3 regions of the Roseateles aquae genome follow, and region 1 is predicted to be linked to each of the others. Evidence: predicted binding sites of a transcription regulator. Region 1 holds the regulator's gene; each other region holds the start of a gene.
What was found. The regulator FNR, encoded in region 1, switches genes on or off when oxygen is low (the NO sensors DNR and NnrR bind a similar motif). The targets are predictions, from matches to a motif close to TTGATNNNNATCAA.
Positions count from the first base shown of each region.

Region 1 (3,271 bases):
GTTGCTGCGTCGGATGTTCCGGCCTCGCGTGCTGATCTACACCGGCATCCTGTTCCTGGTGTGTGTGGCCTTGCTGGTCAGCATTGCCACCCGGATGCCCTTCAAGGTTGATGTGGTCCGGGATCGCGCCTCACTGGCTCGGCTGGTCGATGATGGCTACATCGAGAATGTCTACCGGCTGCAGATCATGAACGCAACGGAAACGCCGCAGCGCTACACCGTGCAGGCCACTGGCCTGCCGGGTTTGAAGCTGACGCAGCCCGTCGAAGTCACCGTGGCAGCGGCCGAAGCACGCTGGTTGTCGCTGGCGCTGCGCGTGCCACCCGAGGCTGCTGCCCAGGCGGGCGCCGGCGCGCATGAGATCCATTTCGATATTCAGCGCGAAGCGCAGGCGGGTGATGCCGCCCGCGCGCTGCGCGAGAAATCAACTTTTGTGGTTCCCCGATAGGAGAGGCAGATGCCGACATCAACGCAAAGCGAGCAAGAGTACGGCCAGCGCAAGGCCTCCTGGTGGCGCGAGAAGATGATGTGGCTGGTTGTGGGTGGCCCGTCGGTGGTCGTCGTGGCCAGTTTCATCACGCTCGCGCTGGCGCTGAAATTCCCCGATCCGGTGATTGAAAAGAGCGACCGGCTTTCGGCTGACAGCGTCACCGAGCAGAGTGCGGCCATGCAGCCGGCAGTCAAGGCACGCAATCACGCGGCCACGGGCGGTCAGTGATGCTGGCCCCGACCTCCCAGCGCATTCCCGAACGTCCGGGCCTGGGACGTTGGGCCATGTATGTGCTGTGGCCAGCCTTTCTGATGGCCGGCGTGACCGAGGCGCTGGTGTTTGCCGTCATCGATCCCAGTGATCTGAGCTGGTTCGGTCAGCAGCCGATGGACTTGTCCCGGCAGGCCATCTACACGCTGAGCTTCCTGATTTTCTGGGCCCTGATCAGCCTGGCGGCCAGCCTGACGCTGGCGCTGGCCACCTTGCCCGAGCCGCCGGATGACGCCCATCCGCGAGGCTGGCCACGCTGAGCGCCATCATCTGATCAGCCCTAAAACGAAACCCGCCACAGGCGGGTTTCGTCTTTGTTCAGCCCGCAGGCTGTGGCCGATCAGCAGTGTGCGCTGTTGACCAGCTTTTGCAGGCCGGCCTGATCGATGATGCGGATCTGGCGCTGCTTGACCTCCAACAGCCCTTCGTCCTGGAACTTGGAGAAGGTGCGGCTGACCGTTTCCAGCTTCAGGCCCAGATAGCTGCCGATTTCTTCACGTGTCATGCGCAGCACCAGGGCCGAGGCCGAGAAACCGCGGGCCTGCAGGCGCTGAGTGAGGTTCAGCAAGAAGGCGGCCAGTCGTTCTTCGGCACGCATTGAGCCCAGCAGCAGCATCACGCCATGGTCGCGGACGATCTCACGGCTCATGATCTTGTGGAACTGGTGCTGCAGATCGGTGAACTCGCGCGACAGCTCTTCCAACTGACCGTAGGGAATCACACAGACCTGCGAGTCTTCCAGCGCGACGGCATCGCAGGAGTGGCGGTCATTGCTGATGCCGTCCAGACCCAGCAGTTCGCCCGCCATCTGAAAGCCGGTGACCTGATCGCGACCGTCTTCGGCCGAGATGCAGGTCTTGAAAAAGCCGGTGCGAACGGCGTAAAGCGATTGGAACGAGTCGCCGCTGCGGAACAGCGTATCGCCCCGGTTGACGTTGCGGCGGGTGGCCACCAGCTGATCCAGACGTTCGAGGTCGCCCGAGTTCAGTCCAACGGGCAGACACAACTCGCGCAAATTGCAGCTGGAGCAGGCGACCTTGAAGGGCTCGGATTTGATCGGCGGGATGGCATTCATGTGGCGCATTATGGGCTGGGCAGCGCTCTTTGCACCAATGCCGTTGCCGCTTTGCACATCGTTTGCCAGATGGGAATCGGAATTGAACATGACCATCCTCAAGAATTGGGGGCATTGTTTACCCGGGCTTGCCCAGCAAGCTTGACCTGGGTCAAACCCCGCGCGCGCAGGCTTGGCACCATGGCGACATGGAATCTCAAACCGCTGACAGCCTGCCGGGCATCACCGAGGAAGTCTTGCGTCGCTTCGACGTCTCTGGGCCGCGCTACACCTCTTATCCCACCGCCGATCGCTTTGTCGAGGCTTTCACCGCCGAGCAGTACCGCCAGGCCCTGGTGCAACGCGCCGAGGGCGGCATGGTGGGTGGCGGCACGCCACTGTCGGTCTATGTGCACATTCCATTCTGCGAATCGGTGTGCTACTACTGTGCCTGCAACAAGGTCATCACCAAGCATCACGACAAGGCCGCCGAGTATCTTGATGCTTTGGTCATGGAGATGGACCTGACGGTGGCGCAGCTGCAGCGCACGCAGACGGTGTCGCAGCTGCATCTGGGCGGCGGCTCGCCGACCTTCCTCAGCGATGCCGAGCTGACGCGGCTGATGCAGGACATTCGCGCCCGATTCAAGCTGGCGCCCGGCGCCGAGGTGTCGATCGAGGTGGATCCGCGCACCGTCACCGAGCAGCGCCTGCGTCATCTGCGCGAGCTGGGTTTCAACCGCTTGAGCTTTGGCGTGCAGGACTTCGATCCGGCGGTGCAAAAAGCCGTGCACCGTGTTCAGAGCTTCGAGAGCGTCGCCACCTTGATGGCGCAGTCGCGCGAGCTGGGCTTCGAGTCGACCAATGTCGACCTGATCTACGGCCTGCCGCAGCAAACCCCGGAATCGTTCGCCCGCACCATCGCCCAGGTGGCAGCGTTGAAGCCGGATCGTATTGCGCTCTATGGCTATGCCCATCTGCCGCAGCGCTTCAAGCCGCAGCGCCGCATCGACGCCGCATTGCTGCCGGTCGCGGGCGACAAGGTGCGCATGCTGTCTGGCGCCATCAGCGGTTTCCTTGGCCACGGCTACACCTATATCGGCATGGACCACTTCGCGCTGCCGACCGATTCGCTGTCGGTCGCCAAGCGCCAGGGGCGGCTGCATCGCAACTTCCAGGGCTACAGCACCCATGCGGATTGCGACCTGATCGGCCTGGGCGTCTCGGCCATTGGCCGTGTTGGCGCCACCTACAGCCAGAACGCCAAGGAGCTGCCGGAGTATTACGACACGCTGCGCCAGGGGCAATTACCCATCGTGCGCGGCCTGGCGCTGAGCCGTGACGATCTAGTGCGCCGGGCCATGATCATGGCGCTGATGTGCCAGGGGCGGGTGGAGTTCGAATCGATCGAGCTGGCCCATCTGATCAAGGTGCGCGACTACTTCAAGGCTGAGTTG
Region 1 covers NZ_JAVXZY010000002.1:584,403-587,673, reverse strand. The annotation lists gene ccoG (cytochrome c oxidase accessory protein CcoG) at 1-448, shown strand, start outside; gene RQP53_RS07815 (hypothetical protein) at 458-718, shown strand; gene RQP53_RS07810 (hypothetical protein) at 718-1,020, shown strand; gene fnr (fumarate/nitrate reduction transcriptional regulator Fnr) at 1,101-1,835, opposite strand; gene hemN (oxygen-independent coproporphyrinogen III oxidase) at 2,024-3,271, shown strand, end outside.

Region 2 (3,271 bases), on a different contig from region 1:
AGAAAGGCCACACGGGGTGCGTAGCGGCTCAGCGGCGGCGCCTGCAGGCCATTGCGTGCCTCGGCCGCCTCGCCGAGATCCGCGCTTTGTTGCACCACCAACAGGGCCGCGGCCTGCGCCAGGTGGGCATCGAGCAGTTCGTCGAGTTCATGGCTGGCGTCCACCCAGCTCCAGGCGGCGCCCAACAGCCAGGCGCCGACCAGCGTCGAGAGGATCAGCCACAAGAGGCGGCGCTGCAGCGAAGGTGGACTCCGGCGCATCAAACCTCCGGCGCTGGCAGCGGCAGCAGATAGCCAACCCCGCGCACGGTCTTGATCAGCGCGGCGCCCAACTTGCGACGCAGGTGGTGGACATGGACCTCGATCGCATTGCTGTCCAGCTCCTTGCCCCAGCTGTAGAGCTGCTGCTCCAGCTGATCGCGCGTCATCACCCGTCCGGCATTGAGCATCAACAGCTGCAGCAGATCGAACTCGCGCGCCGCCAGCGGCACCTCGAGGCCCTGCTGGCGCACCCGGCGCCCCGCAGGATCCAGCTCCACATCGCCGATGCACAGCCGCTCCTGTGGCTGACCGTGGGCACGCCGCACCAGTGCACGCAGACGCGCCGCCAGCTCATCGATGTCGACCGGCTTGAGCACATAGTCGTCGGCGCCCCGATCGAGGCCGCGGATGCGATCCGCAATGGCGTCCCGCGCCGTCAGCACCAGGATGGGCAGCCGCTGCCCGGCCCGGCGTACATCAGCCAGCACGTCGATGCCGTCGCGCCGCGGCAGACCCAGGTCCAGCACGGCCGCGGCATAGGGCTCGCTGCACAGCTCGCGCTGCGCCGCCAGGCCGTCGCGCACCCAGTCGACCTGGAAGCCCAGCTGGCGCAGCCCGGCCTGCAGGCCCGCCCCCAGCTGGGCATCGTCTTCAGCCAGCAAGATGCGCATGGGCAGCTCGCTCCTCAATCGTCGTCGTCATGCTCGCCATGTTCGCCCCGCTGCTCATGCCGCTCGCCATCCCCGGCCAGGCCAAAGGCCTGACCCTCAGTCTGCCACTGCAGCACCCAGAAGCCGATCAGCAGGCTCAGCATCAACACCGCCCACGGGGCCCGCGGCGCGCGGATCGCCTCTCCAGCTGCGCCGCGCTTGCGGCCGCTGAACATCGCGGTAACGAGGTTCTCGCGGTGCAGCACGCTGCTGAGCACAACCGCCGCCACATGGATCAGCACCAGGCCCAGCATCGCCGCCGCCAGCGCCTCATGCAGCTCTTCAAGCGCGTGGCTGCCGCCCAGCCGCAGCGCGTGGCCGCTGAGCCCGATCAGCAGGCCCAGGCCCAGCAGACCCAGCACGGCCAGTGCCCCGGCAGGATTGTGGCCGGTATGGTGCTCGGGCCGCCCGCTCAGCAGCGAACGCAGATAACGCAGCACGGCACTCGGCCCGCGCACAAACTGGCTGAAGCGCGCATGACGGCTGCCGAACAGCCCCCACAGCACCCGGAACAGCACCAGGCCAAGAAATCCGTAGCCCAGGCTCAGATGCAGCCACTGCCAGCGTTCCTGCTCTGCCGTCAGATAGGCACCGGCAAAGCTCAAGGCCATCAGCCAGTGGCCGATGCGCACTGGCAAGTCCCAAACCAGCACCCGCTGGCTCCCCGCCGCCGGCTCGGGCGGGCTGTCCGGCTTGATCGTCTGTGTCGTTGCTTGCGTCATCATCGGCTCCTTGGCTGTCATGCTGCCTATGGTCGGGCGCCGCGCTTATCGAAGTCTTAAGGACGGCCGCGCTGCGGCGCTTGACCCGTATCAATCCCCCTGCCGGGGAATCGCCGACACTGACACCTCATCCAGGGAGAAGATACGCACGTGAGCAGCGACGCCGATTCAAGCCGTGCCCCGCCTGAGGGCTTGAGCAGCGCCACGGCCCATCAGGCCCTGCAAGCGCACGGCGCCAATGAACTGCCGCAGGGGCGGCAGGTCGGCGCCTGGCAGCTGCTGCTGCAGGTGCTGCGCGAACCGATGCTGCTCCTGCTGCTGGCCTGTGGCGCGGTCTATCTGATGATCGGTGCCCGGCACGAGGCGTTGATGCTGCTGTTCTTCGTGGTCGTGGTGATCGCCTTGAGCTATGTGCAGCAGCGGCGCAGCTCGCGCTCGCTGGCGGCGCTGCGCGAGCTGTCCAGCCCCCGCGCCCAAGTCTTGCGCGACGGCCGCTGGCAGGCACTGCCCAGCCGCGAACTCGTGCCCGGCGATCTGGTGCAGATCGCCGAAGGCGGGCGCGTGCCGGCCGATCTGCAGCTGCTCGGCACGGCCAGCGTCAGCCTGGATGAATCGATGCTGACCGGTGAGTCGGTGGCGGTCCACAAATCGGCGCCGGCGCAGGTTTTTTCCGGCACGCTGGTGACGGCCGGCCTCTGCCAGGCGCGGGTAATGGCCACCGGCCCGAACAGCGCGCTGGGCCGTATCGGCGCCAGCCTGCAAGCGCTGCCCGACGCGCCAACGCCGATCGAGCGCGAGACTGCCCGGGTGGTGCGCCGCGTCGCCAGCATCGGCCTGGCACTGGCGGCCCTGCTCACGCTGACCCATGGCTTGGCCAATGGCGACTGGCTGCACGGCCTGCTGGCCGGGCTGACGCTCGCCATGGCCATCCTGCCCGAGGAGCTGCCGGTGGTGCTGACGCTGTTCTTCAGCCTGGGCGCCTGGCGGCTGGCGCGTGAGCGCGTGCTGGTGCGCCAGCTGCCGGCCGTCGAGATGCTGGGCGCGGCCAGCGTGCTCTGCGTCGACAAGACCGGCACGCTGACCGTCAACCAGATGCAGCTGCAGCGGCTGTGGAGCGAGCAGGCCGCCTACCGGCGCGATCAAGCCACCGCCCTGCCGGACAGCCTGCACGAGCTCTTGGAATACGCGGTGCTGGCCAGCCACCGCCAGGCCTTCGACCCGATGGAGCAGGCGCTGCGCGGCGCCGCACAGGACTGGCTGGCCGGCACCGAGCATCTGCACGCCGATTGGCAGCTGGTCGAGGACTACCCGCTGTCGCCCGCGCTGCTGGCGATGTCGCGCGTCTGGCGCTCGCCGGACCAGCGCTCGCTGCTGATCGCCGCCAAGGGCGCGCCGGAAGCGATCTTTGATCTCTGCCATCTCGATGCCACGCGGATCGAGACGCTGAACCAGCAGGTCAGCCTACTGGCTGCCGATGGCTTGCGTGTGCTGGGCGTGGCGCGGGCGCAGTTCGCAGCGGCCGACGAAGCGCTACCGCCCATCCAGCATGATTTCGATTTCGAATTCCTCGGTCTCGTCG
Region 2 covers NZ_JAVXZY010000006.1:204,559-207,829, forward strand. The annotation lists gene RQP53_RS15680 (ATP-binding protein) at 1-260, opposite strand, end outside; gene RQP53_RS15685 (winged helix-turn-helix domain-containing protein) at 260-931, opposite strand; gene RQP53_RS15690 (cytochrome b/b6 domain-containing protein) at 946-1,692, opposite strand; gene RQP53_RS15695 (cation-translocating P-type ATPase) at 1,843-3,271, shown strand, end outside.
Region 2: a site for FNR is predicted at 1,773-1,786, ahead of RQP53_RS15695 (cation-translocating P-type ATPase). Genes of this name have one in related genera too.

Region 3 (3,271 bases), on a different contig from region 1:
CGCAGCTGCAATGGCGCGGCTTCATGGGCTATGACGCCCATGTTGCCGCCCTGCCCGATCTGCCCGGCATGCGTGAACAGGCCTGGCGCGAGTCTCAAGCCCGCTACCAGGCTGCCTGGGCGCTGGCCGAGCAGCTGCTGGGCCCGCAGCAGCGCGGCGCGCTGACGCTGAACACCGCCGGCTCGCCGACCTTCCGACTGCACGATGGCAAAGGCGTGGCCAATGAGGTCTCGGTCGGTTCGGCGGCGCTCTTGCCGCTGGATTTCGACAAGCCGCTGCTGGCCGATCTTCGCCCGGCCGCCTTCATCGCTACGCCGGTGCTGAAGGCCTGGCCACGCTTCCGCCTGCCAGAGGGCGCGACCTGGCTGAGCCAGATCGCCCAGAGCTGGGACCGCAACCAGGCCCGCGGCTACGCGATTCACGGCGGCCACTGGCTGGCCGAGCCGGCTTCGCCGCCAGGGCTCGTGCCCAGCGGCCTGTACGGCGCGTCAAGCAATCAGCAGGTGATGGTCAGTTCGGAGCGGGTGCTGCTGCAGCCGGACGATCTGGTCTTCCTGCGCCCGCGCCAGAGCGAAGCACTGCTGCTGCAGTTCGGTGATCTGCTGGTCTGGGATGGGGAACGAATCAGTGCCAGCTGGCCGGTGCTGCCGGCCTCGGCCTGACAACTGCTCAGCGCACCAGAAGTGCCAAAGGTCACCCCCCGTCACGGTGTGGGCCGGATGCCGCACCGGGCACTGGTTAACCCTTAATCGTTAACTAGAATGCGTCCATCCCGCACCCCACGGTGCCGGAGTGCGAGGCGCCACCCCTGGCAGCCTTAAAACACAACAGATCACAGAGGGATCACACATGAAGAAACTGATGGCTCTGGCCATGGCCGCTGCATTGGCCGCTCCCGCTTTCGCCGGCGACTACTATGCTGGCGCCGACATCGGCCGCAATCGTTTCAGTGACGCAGACGTCAGCATCAATCGCACCGGCATCGCCCTGTTCGGCGGCTACAAGCTGAACGAAACCGTCGCCTTCGAAGCCGGCTACCGCTCGCTGGTCAATGACGACTATCGCGACAAGACCAGCTCGGTGAACATCAAGCTGTACGCCTTGCAGCTGTCGGCCGTGTTCTCGGCCCCCGTTGCCACCGACTTCGCCATTTATGGTCGTCTGGGCCTGAACAATATTCGCGGCTCGATCAGCGGCACCGACGAAGGCGACAAGTTCGACCTGTCCGGCAACCGCACCAAGGCCCTGTTCGGCTTCGGTGGCAGCTATGCCTTCAGCAAGGACGTGGCTCTGCGCGTGGAATTCCAGAAGCCGATCAAGGAAGTCAGCGTGCTGTCCGCTGGCGTCCAGTTCAACTTCTGATTGTCAACGCCGGCCCATCGGGTCAGCCCACGACAAGGAAACGGCCCCTCGGGGCCGTTTTTTCATGCTCGCTTGACCGAGATTGGCTCACTTGACGACAAACACCGGCACCTTGGACAGTGTCAGCACCTTTTGTGCGACGCTGCCGAGCAGCACTGCGTCGAGCCCGCGCCGGCCGTGCGAGCCGATGACGATCAGATCGGCAGCGCAGGCCTGAGCGTGTTCGACGATGGAGACTGCCGGCCCATGCTCGCGCAGCACATGGCTGGCAAAACCGACACCGGCCGCACTGGCCAGCGCCTCGGCCGCCTTGATGCCGATGCTGGCGCCCTCCTCCGCTGCCTCCAGGTAGTAGGCCAAGGCTTCGCCGCCGCCCTCGGGGAAGCTGACAAAAGGCACCGGATCGATGACGCTGACGATCTCCAGTTGCGCGCCGTAGCGCCTGGCGAGATCAACCGCAACCGCGGCCGCACGAGCCGCGGTGGTCGAACCATCGGTGGGCAGGAGAATGCGTTTGAACATGCTGAGTCCCTCCAAGATGTGCTGATGCTGCAGTCATAGCCTGGACCCCGGCTTGCCCTGCGTCAAGTTCAGCCGCGGGATGGATGCAAAAGGCGCGCTTTTTTGGTCCACCGCCCGCTGTGCCGGCTTGGCACAATCAGTCTTGTAGCACTACGCCCTCCATGCATCCGGAACGCCCCAGCCTGCTCAATGCCTTGCGCTTCGGCAATGCCGTGGAACGGCTGTCTGTGCTCGGCCCCTTTCTTGCGCTTGGCCTGGTGCTACTGCTGCTATGGACCCTGGTCGGCTGGTTCACGCTGCGCTTCCCCGACGATCTGATCGCCGATGAAGAGCGCGAGCTGGCTGCCTCAGCCGCCATCCTCAGCCGCGAAAGCGAAGCCGTGCTGCGCGATGGCGAAAACGCACTGCGCAGTCTGGACCTGCTGCTGCTGACGCGTAGCAGCGACGGCACCACCGACGATGCCAGTCTGGCCCTGCTGGCCGACAGCCTGCGCGACAGCTCGCGCGGCCTGGTCGATGTGATGCTGGGCACGCCTTCGGGCAGCCTGTATCGCCTGCCCTCGCGCGGCCACGCGCCATTCGCGAATGTCGGCGCCCATGCTTTTGTCGGCGAGCTGCATGCCCGGTCGGCAGCGCGACTGATCGTCGGCGCACCGCTACGGCTGCGGCCGCAAGGGCGCAGCGTGATCCCTTTGGCCATGCGACTTTCTGCCCAGGTCGGCGAGTTCAGCATGGCCGTGGCGCTGATCGATCCCGAAACCCTGACCCACCAGCAGGAGTTGCGCCTGCGCAGCGCGACCGAGGCCTTCTCGCTGTTGCGCAATGACGGGCTGGGCATTCTGCGCACACCGGCAGGCGGCGACTTCAGTGGGCGCAATCTGTTCGACGGCAATCCGGCGCGGCGTGAGCGTTTCGCGGGCCAGTCGGGCAGTTTTGTTGACGAGAAGGGCCCGGTTGATGCTCAGCCGCGCATCGTCGCCTATCAAAGCCTGCAGCATTTCCCGCTGAAGCTGGTCGCTTCGCAGAGCCTGGATCAGGTGCTGGGTGGCCATCTGCAGCAGCGCCGCGCCGTGCTGTGGTTCAGCGCCATCGTCAGCATCGTGGCCTTGGCGATCACCGTCTGGCTGGTGCGGCTGCAGCGGCGAGTGCATCTGCGCGAGGCCGAGCAGCGCGCCACCAACGACGCCCTGCCGCTGGGCATGTTCCGCTGCGATCTGCAAGGTCGGGTCGTCCATGCCAACGCCACTTACCTGAAAATGCACGGGCTCAGCGCCGATCAGCTGGCCTGGGGCTGGCTCGGCCTCTTACCTCCGGAGCGGCGTGAAGAGACCAGGCGCCAGTGGTGTGAACACATTGCTCGCGGCGACGCCATCCGAGCGGTGCGGCG
Region 3 covers NZ_JAVXZY010000006.1:146,938-150,208, forward strand. The annotation lists gene RQP53_RS15420 (alanine racemase) at 1-662, shown strand, start outside; gene RQP53_RS15425 (outer membrane beta-barrel protein) at 850-1,362, shown strand; gene RQP53_RS15430 (universal stress protein) at 1,450-1,884, opposite strand; gene RQP53_RS15435 (diguanylate cyclase domain-containing protein) at 2,046-3,271, shown strand, end outside.
Region 3: a site for FNR is predicted at 1,937-1,950, ahead of RQP53_RS15430 (universal stress protein). Genes of this name have one in related genera too.